2 regions of the Lysinibacillus sp. FSL M8-0134 genome follow, and region 2 is predicted to be linked to the other one. Evidence: riboswitches for the same ligand, from Rfam matches in the RefSeq annotation. Region 2 holds a riboswitch; the other holds the start of a gene.

Region 1 (5,520 bases), 1.1 Mb from region 2:
AAACGACAGCTAATATTGGACGCTTCGAAGGTGGCCAAGCAACGAATATCGTATGTGATGAAGTGACGATTCTAGCTGAAGCACGTTCCATTGATCAAGCTAAATTAGATGCCCAAACAAAGCATATGCAGGAAACATTTGAACAGGTTTCCGCTTCATTAGGCGCACGTGCAGAAGTGGAAGTGAAGCTTATGTATCCTGGATTCCGTGTAACAGAAACAGATAAAGTTGTGCAGGTTGCTATGGAAGCTGTTCGCAATATTGACCGTACACCAACATTAGGTATTTCTGGTGGAGGATCGGATGCGAATGTGATCGCAGGATTTGGTATTCCTACAGTGAATTTATCTGTCGGATACGAGGATATTCATACAACAAATGAAAAAATACCAGTCGAAGAATTAGAAAAATTAGCAGATTTACTCGTTGAAATCGTCAAGGAATCTGCAAAAAAATAACAGTCGAATAGAAGGATGTGAACGCATGGAAAGTGTCAAAGCAGTCGTTTTTGCTTGTGGGACAGAGGAATATGCGGTACCTGTAGAGCAAGCGATATCAATTGAAAAATTAGAGCATGTAACACCTATTCCTCATTTACCGAACTATCTTCTAGGCTTTACAAGAATTCGAGGTGAGCTTGTACCCGTTCTCGATTTTGAACGAATACTATACAACCGCTCCTCCAATACAGCAACTGCTCGTATTATTGTGATGAATACGGACGTTGTCAATTATGGATTACTTGTTACAGAGGCTCGTGAAATTCTTGATTTTGATGATTCCATACTGCAACAATTGGGTCTTGTCAATTATAGTAAAACGCGCTACTTTACAGCTGTAGCTAATCTAGAAAATCGTATGATAACATATGTTGATCCAAAAATACTGGTTAATTCATTAGAGGGCATTCGGGAAATTATCGATTATTTACACAAAATGCTTGAAAATGAAAAGGAAAACGTAGAGGCTTAAGTACTCTACGTTTTTTTATATTTGACTAGTAAATTTAACCTGTATTTTATCGTTTTTACCTGATCATACATGTGACAATTATGCATTATACCTACAGACAAACCGTTGCTAACCGCGTATGATAATGAGTAAGAAAAAACTGAAAAAGGCAAACTTCACCGAAAGGGAAGGACGCAAAGCCATGAGTCTAAACACTATTTTTTCAGTGCATGATTGTCAGGTTGCCAGGTTCTGTTCTAGGAGCCGTGGCGAGTAGAATGGAGTTAGTTTGTATGAAGAGACAATTAAAAATGTGGACAGCACTAATCGTCATCATGATTAGTTCATTAGCTTTATCAAGTGGAAAGGTTGATGCAATGGCTACACAGGAAAAGGCTACGTGGCTGTGGGATACATCCCTCATCATGGATGACCAAGAAAAAATATTATTATTTTTAGAACATAACGATGTTAAAAAGGTTTATCTGCAAATCGATCAAGGCATAGCGAACGATGACTATAAGCAGTTTATTAGCAACGCTTCTGACAAAGGTATTCGCATTTATGCATTGGATGGTGCTGCAAGCTGGGTTTCAGCTGAGGGTAGTCGAAGCCAAGACGAGTTGTTTAATTGGTTACATACATATAATGAGAATTCAACTGAATCTGAGCAATTTTCTGGGGTTCATCTTGATGTTGAACCTTATTTAAATAGTGGATGGAGCTCACATCAAGCACAAACGATAGGATCCTATCAAACACTAATAATGAAAGCAAGTGAGCAAGCAAATCAGTTACAACTTACTTTAGAAGTAGATATGCCATTTTGGTTTGATGAAGTTCAGTATCATAACGAATTTGGAAAAGGGTTATTAGCTGATTGGGTCATTGACCATGTGGATAGTGTGACGATCATGGCCTATCGCGATGCTGCAAAAGATATTATTTCTATTGTTGAGCATGAAATCGCTTATGCTTCCATGGTGAATAAATCGATTGTAATTGGTGTAGAAACAGGCGCTTCAGAGGAAGGGCAAAATATTACTTTTTATGATAATGGAGAAGCCTATATGAATGAACAGCTTTTACTTGTTCAGCAACATTTTTCAAATAATGATGCTTTTCATGGAGTAGCCATTCATTATGTGGAGAATTGGATGATCATGCGGCCATAAAAAAAGTCCTTCCAGTGTAAAACTGGAAGGACTTTTCTATTGGTATTAGGATAGTCGACCGCTGTAGTCCTCGAATTTAAATTCACGAATGACTTTAATACCTTCTTCATCATTATAAGAAACGATAGAAGGGAGGTTGACGCCGTTAAACATATGGTTTTTCACCATTGAATAATGGGCCATATCTGTGAAGACAAGTCGATCACCTGGTTTTAATGGCTCTTCAAACGAATAATCGCCAATCACATCACCAGCAAGACATGTAAGTCCACCTAAGCGATATGTGTGTGCGAATTCATTCGCTTGACCAGAGCCAATGATCATTGGGCGGTATGGCATTTCAAGTACGTCAGGCATATGACATGTTGCTGACGTATCTAAAATAGCAAGGTCCATCCCATTTTTTTGAATATCAAGTACTGTAGCGACTAAATAGCCTGTATTAAGCGCTACTGCTTCACCTGGCTCTAGGTAAACAAGCAGGTTATACTTTTCTTGAATATAATTAATGATGTGAACAAGTTTCTCTACATCATAATCTTCACGTGTAATATGGTGGCCACCACCAAAGTTTAACCATTTCATTTGGTGTAAAACATCACCAAACTTTTCTTCTACTACTTCAATAATACGCTCTAACGTATCAGAGTTTTGCTCACACATCGCATGGAAGTGCAAGCCATCAATGCCGTCAAGCTGTGATTTATCGAAGTTAGCTAAAGTCGTACCAAGACGGGAATTTGTATAGCAAGGATCGTAAAGCGCAGTTTCAATTTCAGAGTACTCAGGATTTACTCGAATACCACATTCAATTGTTTTACCTGCAGATTTCACTTTATCCTTGTACTGTGCCCATTGGTTAAATGAGTTAAAAACAATGTGATCCACATATCCTAGAAGCTCGTCCATTTCATGCTCAATATATGCAGGAGCATAAACGTGAACTTCCTTGCCCATTTTTTCATAGCCCAGGCGTGCCTCATGTAGTGAGCTGGCTGTAATACCTGCTAAATATTCCCCAACTAAAGGGAATGTTGAATGCATTGAGAAACCTTTAAGGGCTAGTAAAATTCGGCAGCCTGTACGATCTTGAATTGATTTTAAAAGCTCAAGATTTTTTGTTAATAATCGTTCATCCACTACATAGGAAGGGGATGGAACTTTTGAAAAATCAATTGGTTTCATCGGCTTAATTCCTTTGCATCTAAATCAAGGTCAAGTAATTCTGGGTTATGGCTTTCTTGCCATGGTAGACCCCATTTATTTAGTGCATCCATGAATGGATCTGGATCGAACTCTTCCACGTTCCAAACACCCGGTTTACGCCATTGACCATTCATCACAAGCATTGCACCGATCATAGCTGGTACACCAGTTGTGTAAGAAATCGCTTGTGAACCAACCTCGTTATAGCACTCTTCGTGATCACAAACATTGTAAACATAATACGTTTTTTCTTTGCCATCTTTTAGACCGCGAATGATACATCCGATATTTGTTTTACCTTTTGTACGTGGTCCAAGAGAAGCTGGATCTGGTAATACTGCTTTTAGGAAGTGAATTGGTTGAATCATTTGACCTTCAAATTCGATCGGCTCAATTGATGTCATACCTACGTTTTCTAATACTTTTAAGTGTGTTAAGTATTTTTCAGAGAACGTCATCCAGAAGCGGATTTGTTTTAAACCTTTGATATTTTTCGCTAGTGATTCAAGCTCTTCATGGTATAGAAGGTAAATATCTTTTGGCCCGATTTCTGGTAGGTTATAAACTTCTTTTTTCTCAAGTGGTGCAGTTTCTACCCACTCACCATCTTTCCAGTAACGACCATTCGCTGTAATTTCGCGAATGTTAATTTCTGGGTTGAAGTTTGTTGCGAAATGATAACCATGATCTCCCGCATTTGCATCCACGATATCGATATAGTGGATTTCATCAAATTCATGTTTTTGCGCATGAGCTGTGAAAACGCCTGTAACACCTGGATCGAAACCGCTACCAAGTAATGCAGTTAAGCCAGCTTTTTCAAACTTCTCTTTATAAGCCCATTGCCATTTATATTCAAATTTAGCCGTTTCAGGTGGCTCGTAGTTTGCAGTATCCACATAGTGCACACCTGTCGCTAAGCAAGCATCCATAATCGTTAAGTCCTGATAAGGTAGTGCAACGTTAATAACAACATCAGGTCCGAAAGATTTTATAAGCTCAATAACCTCTTCTGTGTTGTCTGCGTCTACCTGTGCAGTATGAATTTTTGTTTTTCCGCCGTCTAGTTTTTCTTTTAGAGCGTCACATTTTGAAACAGTTCTACTTGCGATACAAATTTCCTCAAATACGTCCGAATTTTGAACACACTTGTGTACCACAACACTGGCAACTCCGCCAGCTCCGATAATCAATGCTTTACCCAATTGTCTACCCCCAAGTTCATAAAAGTATTGTCAAACAAGCTGATTATACAGAAATTTGATATAGTACTCAATCATTGTTTTAAAATTTTCTACAAAAAATTTTGTTTTTCTACAACAATTAGTCGTAATCAGAGGGGAATACCTCGAAAAAGAAGCCAATTGTGAATGAAAAGAACTAAACGAATCAGCCTATTTAGTAAAAAAATGAATTGAAATCAACTCATATCAAAATGTTTCTGTTAGGAGAAGCAGTTCGACTAAATCTCTTTAAAAAATAACTGTAACATCAATAAAAGAATGAAATAGGATTCTTAAAGAGCTAATGCTTTCTAACTTTACATAAAAATATCCCTTTTACACTAAAGGTAGAAAGGGAACGTTTTATAGTAGTAATGGCAAGTCAAGTTAGTTTTATGCATATTATTTCAAATAACGGTTTGGTATTTGTTGCTTCTCCTCTCCCCAAACATAAAAGAAGATTACGAGCAATGTACTTAAAAATCCCATCACTAGAGCATACGTACTGAGGGCTACATGCACTTGACTATGCACGGTATAAATGAAGATAGCTCCTATTGTTAACAAATTTCCCATAATAAGCGATATAAAATGAAAACGTTTATTCATAGCAAGCCCTCCTATTTGTTGAAGTACTTTGCTTTCAAAATGAAGAAAGTTTACTTCAATTATCGCACAATTCAGAACTTTTATCCAACACTTTAAACTTCTAAGATAAATTAAAGATGCTTTTTTAATACATCTTTTTATAGTATGATGAGAAATAATAGGAAATATTCATAGATTATGACAAGAAAGGGGAGACGATGAATCGTGAAATTACGCAATTCATTAACTTTTCAACTAGGGACGATTATCGCTGGTATTTTAGTTGTTATGCTAGGGATCACTTCGCTCGCCACATACATAACTGCATACAATAAACTATATGATGCTGCTGGTGTAGAGGCCTATGGCTGTGCCAA
Region 2 (5,520 bases):
TTAGCGGACTCTTCCTCCACATAGTTATCTCCAAACTCTTTTAGAATGTCCGTAAATGTTCCACTAGGAGCAACAGCGTTGACAAGTATTGAAGGTGCTAACTCTCTAGCTAATGCCTTTGTAAAAGCATTGATAGCGCCTTTTGCCGCTGAGTAATGAGTAAATTCCTCACAACCTAGGCTGCCAATATCGGATGATATATTGATGATTTTCCCTGTATTGCGTTCCTTCATTCTTTTAGCTGCTTCACGGCAATTGTAGAAGCAACCATATAAATGAACTTTAATCATTTTATCCCACTGTTCATCCGTTAAATCTGTAATGCTAGATCCCTGTGCAAATCCGGCGTTATTTACAAGAATATCAATTTCCCCGAAGTGCTCGTCCATAAATTGATGCATCGCTTGTACTTCTTGTGAGTTAGAAACATCGGCATGGAAAGTTAAAGCTTTCACACCAAACTTTTCTGCTTCAGCACGTACAGCTTCTGCCTCTTGCTCATTCCCAATATAATTGATTAAAATATTCGCACCATGTTGAGCAAAGCCTAATGCAATGGCCTTGCCAATTCCTTTACTTGAGCCAGTAATTAATACATTTTTACCTGTAAAGTTAATTTCCATCCTGATCATTCTCCAATTTGAATTTTGCAACAAGCCCTTGTAGCTCTTCAGCTGTTTTTCCTAATGAAGAAGAGGCATCCTTTACTTCCTGCATTGTAGATAATTGCTCTTGTGTAGATTTCGAAACATTTGAAGAGAATTCTGCTGACTGCTCTGCCGATTGTTTAATATTATTGACAGATGCCGCTACTTCCTCTGATGAGGCAGAGATTTGTTGTGAGGCAGCCGAAATTTCACGTATTTGGCTAGCTACTTCTTCTGATGAAGTAAGAATTTCTTTAAAGATTTCTCCTACTTCATTCGTGAATGCCATACCCACTTTAACATCCGCTTTCCCTTTCTCCATTACAGTTATCGAAGCGTTAGAATCAGATTGAATAGAACTAATTAGATTATAAATTTCTGTTGCTGACTGTGAAGATTGTTCAGCTAAACGTCTCACCTCATCGGCTACAACAGCAAAGCCTTTACCATGCTCACCTGCTCGTGCTGCTTCAATAGCGGCATTCAATGCTAACAGATTTGTTTGATCGGCAATAGCAGTAATCAAGCTTACAATTTCACTTATTTTTTTCGTATTGACATGTAAGCCATTAATTGTTGTCCCTATTTGTTCAACAGAATCATTAATTAATTCCATTTGTGCAATAACTTGCTGTACAACTTGATTACCTCGTTCAGAGGCTTGCGAAGCAGAAATAGAAGATTCCGCAGCCGTGTTAGCAGAGTCAGCAATTTGCTGGATACCTGTAGCTGTCTCTTCCATTGCAGCAGCTGTTTCTTCTGTCATGGTCATAGAAGCTTCAGCATTCTGAGTGATTAGTTTCATATCTTGTGCAATATTTGTGGAGCTATTATACGTCTCCCCAGCATGTACCGTTAATTGATTGGCTGCTGAAGAAACATGATTTGAAGTATTTCTTATGTTTAAAATAATATGTTGTAAATTAGCAACCATTGTACGAATGGACTCAGATAATTTTCCAATTTCATCTTTTGACGTATCTAAATCCACATCGATTAATTCGCCATTGGCAACTTGATTTGCAACATTTACTACTTTTTTAAGTGGTTTTAAAAGACGGTCTATAATTATGTAAACTAAAACTAATAAAATTAATATTCCGATAATGGCAATAACAATTTGTTTAATAACACTTGTTTTAATTATCGTATTAATATAATCAGCGGAGTAATCAATTCCTAATAATGCAATCAGTTGTCCGTTATCATCTTTAATTGGACTAAAAACGGTTCTCCAAGAGCCAAAAGGATCTTCAAAAATATCAGTTACTTCCGTACTATTATTTTCAATAGCCTTCTTTGCTGTTTCAACATGTTCATCCGCTAAATCAGTAAAAATTTCACCGGCTTCATACACCTCATTTAAATTGGTTGTATAACCGATTGGGTTGACCCCACCTTCATCTTGAACGTCCCAAATATAGCTCCAACTCATAATACCTTGTTGTTCCTGGATCATATCGAGTTGTTTTTGGATCTTTGTAAACTTAGCGTTCTTTTCCCCTTTTTCAGACAATAAATCTTTTACTTCATCACTATCTAAATTCATAGCTGTCAATAAACCAACACTTTTTAACTCTTGCTCTAAGTCGACAGTCATCCGATTATTTAATTCGCTAATACTTTGCGAAGTAATAATGGCGATGAGCAGTAACACTACAATTGTAACCGTCAGTAAAAGTTTGTTTTTTAATGAGGCATTTTTTAATAACTTCATGATCTTTTTCCCCCTTACAATGATTTTTTTGCAAAAAAATAACCTATTTCAAAAGAAATAGGCATAAAAGAACATAAACTAGAAATTGATGGATATAACTAGCAGTCTTTTGCAACCCAGCCATCCTAGCAATTATTGCCTTAGACCTGTAGCTTTGCGTCTCTACTTTTCAGTAAATTTGCCTATATTTCCACTCCCAAAATTAACACAGCAGGTAAAAGTAGTCAATGCTATCCAGGTAAAATATACATACTTTATACTATTTTACCCTTCGTTAACAAATGGTTGATTGATTGAAAATACAGCAACGTGAAGCATTCATTCACCATTTCTTTTCATAAAGAAAAACAGCTACAACTGTTTTTAACGTTGTAGCTGTCTATTTTTCATCATTTCACTTACCCCTAAGTGTTTGAATACATTATACGTTTTGTGTAACAAGTAAAACAGATGGTATAAAGGATAGTGCAAACATAGTGATATACCAAACTGAAGTACGTCGTAATGAAAAACGAACTTTCTTTCGTTCTGCATAAAAAATATCTAACATTACTGCAACAATAAAAGGCATTGTAACACATGCAATAGCTACCAATAAGATGTCAAAATAAATCATACAAGCACCCCTTTGTTTGTGAACATTTTTCATCTTTTTTGTGAACATTTTGTGATAATTTTATTGTACACAATTTCGTCACAAAATGTCAACAAAATTTAAAGAAAAAAATGGTACTTTTTGATTTCTATTGACAAGGCATTTATGCTTTATTCTCTATACTTATATGTTAAGCCTCTTAAAAAATTCCGAACGAATGAATCGCCACATTCTTTATAATTGCGATGGCTTGGATTTCTTAATAAAGCGCCTAATTCACCTTTTGTAACTTTGATTCCACCATCATATAAAATTTCGAGCATATCCTCTGTTGTTAACGCTAAGGCAATTTTTACTTTCTTTAAAAGCATATTATTTGGACTTTCTTTGCCTGTCACAGGTAGCGGTCCTTCAGGCTGACCATCTTTTGATTTTTGTGGTCCACGTTTAAAAGTAATTAATCCATTTAAAAATGCTTCAAGCATTTTATTATTACATTTGATGTATTCTTCTGGCGCTTCTTCCTCATCATTAATCTTAATGAGCATATTTAAGACTTCTTCTTTCGAATAGTCGAGTCCGCCTAATTTAAAAATTTCCACCATATCAACATTTTTTATATCTAGTGCATAGCGTAAGCGAATTAAAATATCATTATTCGTCATTATATTGTCCTCCTTTTACTCCTACTATAGAAATGAGCCAGGCTTTATTATAACAGAGAGTTTGCTGATTATTGCTAGCTTTCCACAAGTTGTTGTTGTTAGCAATTAGCGTGTGCGTTTCCTTCTTTTAAAATGTATGAAAAATACGTTAGCAACCATTCTAAACTCAAGGAGGTGAGAAAAATGGCTAACAATAACCGCAGTTCAAATAAACTTCTAGTACCTGGTGTACATGAAGCTGTCAATCAAATGAAATACGAAATTGCACAAGAGTTTGGCGTTCAGCTAGGGCCAGAAGCATCTTCTCGCGCAAATGGTTCCGTAGGAGGAGAAATTACAAAACGCCTTGTAGAAATCGCTGAGAAACGTTCAAAAGGTTTACTATAATTAATTAAAAACTAATAAGAAAAGAACGAATCCCATTTGAAGAAGTGGAATTCGTTCTTTCGTGATTTTAAAAATTATGCTGTTTGCATTTCCTTGCTGGAGCTTTTAAGCGTGAGCATAACGATAAAGGAAATACAATATAGTGCTGCTAAGTAAATCATTACAACTGTCATATCATAGCTTTGTAAAATATAGCCGACAAAGATTGGTGAAAATCCACCAATAGCTCGACCAAAGTTAAATATCGTGTTTGTTGCTGTACTGCGAATTTGTACTGGATAGAAGCTGCTAATTAATGCACCATACCCTGCAAACATTCCGTTAGAGAAGAATCCTACAACCGCACCACCAATTAATATAGCTGCTGCACCAGTGGCAAAGGAATAAAGGAACACTGCACAAGCAGATGCTAATAAAAAGATACCAAACGATCGCTTCGCACCAAAGCGATCCATAAATCTACCAAATGTCAGCATCCCAATTATCATCCCGACGGCAGTACTAATTGTCCACAATGCTGAGCTTGAGACAGATAAACCTTGCGATTTCTGTAGCATCGATGGTAACCAAATCATCAGACCATTATAGCCTGCGATTTGAACAGTAGCCATTAAAATTAGAGAAAGAGTCGTTAGTGTAATGCGTGGAGAAGCAAATAACTGAGCTAGTTTTCCCTTCTCTTGCTTGTTATTATCTTTTTTCTGCGATGCTAACCATTCTGGTGATTCCTCCAGATTTTTACGAACAATAAAGGCGAAGATCACTGGTAATAACCCAACGAAGAATAATGCTCTCCATCCTAAAGTTGGTAAAATGATGGCACTTAATAATGCTGCTAATATAACCCCATATTGTGCTCCTACACTTACATACGAAGAAGCTCTACCTTGTTTATTTTTTGGCCAAGCTTCCGCTACAAGCGCCATACCAATACCATATTCCCCACCGGCACCTAGACCGGCGATAAATCTATAGACATAAACTTGTTCAATGCTTGTTGCTACTCCTGTTAAGGCTGTGCCGATAGCAAATAATATGACCGTATATGTAAATACTTTTACGCGGCCATATTTATCTGCTAGCACACCGAAAATAATTCCACCGAGTAGCATCCCAATATTCGTAATAGATGAAATCAATCCACCTGTTGCAAGATCAATATTAAATTCTGCAATAATCATTGTCATGGCAAAAGAAATAAACATAATGTCCATTCCTTCTAAAGTCAACCCAGCCACTGAAGCGACAACGGTTTTTTTCCGATAATCCATTCTTTCTAACCTCCAAGTTTTCTAGTTGTCTATCTCTTTTAGTGTTCGAGTGAATGGATTAAAGATGTCTTGTCCATTCTCTTTTGAAGCCTCACGGGACTTCCTTTAAAAGAGGGATGTGAACAAAAATAAAGCCCTTCTGTCACAGAGGACAAAAGGGCATGCCAAAGCAAAGATATTAGCTTAAAAATATCATGTAGCCCTTTTCAGCCTCTCTGGACCGTATTAAAGGTAATTT

What was found. A riboswitch is a leader RNA that binds a small molecule or an ion and turns the genes downstream of it on or off. The one in region 2 is predicted to bind cyclic di-GMP.
Region 1: it holds a riboswitch for cyclic di-GMP, as region 2 does, so the genes downstream of both, MKY49_RS14055 (amidase) here and MKY49_RS19565 (methyl-accepting chemotaxis protein) in region 2, are expected to answer to the same signal.

The regions. Positions count from the first base shown of each region.
Region 1 is NZ_JBBPAJ010000001.1:2,742,934-2,748,453, reverse strand. Features, by position in the region: gene MKY49_RS14065 (M20/M25/M40 family metallo-hydrolase) at 1-458, shown strand, start outside; gene MKY49_RS14060 (chemotaxis protein CheW) at 484-972, shown strand; cyclic di-GMP riboswitch class I at 1,110-1,201, shown strand; gene MKY49_RS14055 (amidase) at 1,245-2,126, shown strand; gene nspC (carboxynorspermidine decarboxylase) at 2,172-3,311, opposite strand; gene MKY49_RS14045 (saccharopine dehydrogenase family protein) at 3,308-4,537, opposite strand; gene MKY49_RS14040 (hypothetical protein) at 4,958-5,164, opposite strand; gene MKY49_RS14035 (methyl-accepting chemotaxis protein) at 5,369-5,520, shown strand, end outside.
Region 2 is NZ_JBBPAJ010000001.1:3,831,376-3,836,895, forward strand. Features, by position in the region: gene MKY49_RS19560 (SDR family NAD(P)-dependent oxidoreductase) at 1-623, opposite strand, end outside; gene MKY49_RS19565 (methyl-accepting chemotaxis protein) at 613-2,364, opposite strand; cyclic di-GMP riboswitch class I at 2,472-2,557, opposite strand; gene MKY49_RS19570 (hypothetical protein) at 2,786-2,980, opposite strand; gene MKY49_RS19575 (DUF1456 family protein) at 3,130-3,624, opposite strand; gene MKY49_RS19580 (alpha/beta-type small acid-soluble spore protein) at 3,808-4,011, shown strand; gene MKY49_RS19585 (MFS transporter) at 4,086-5,282, opposite strand.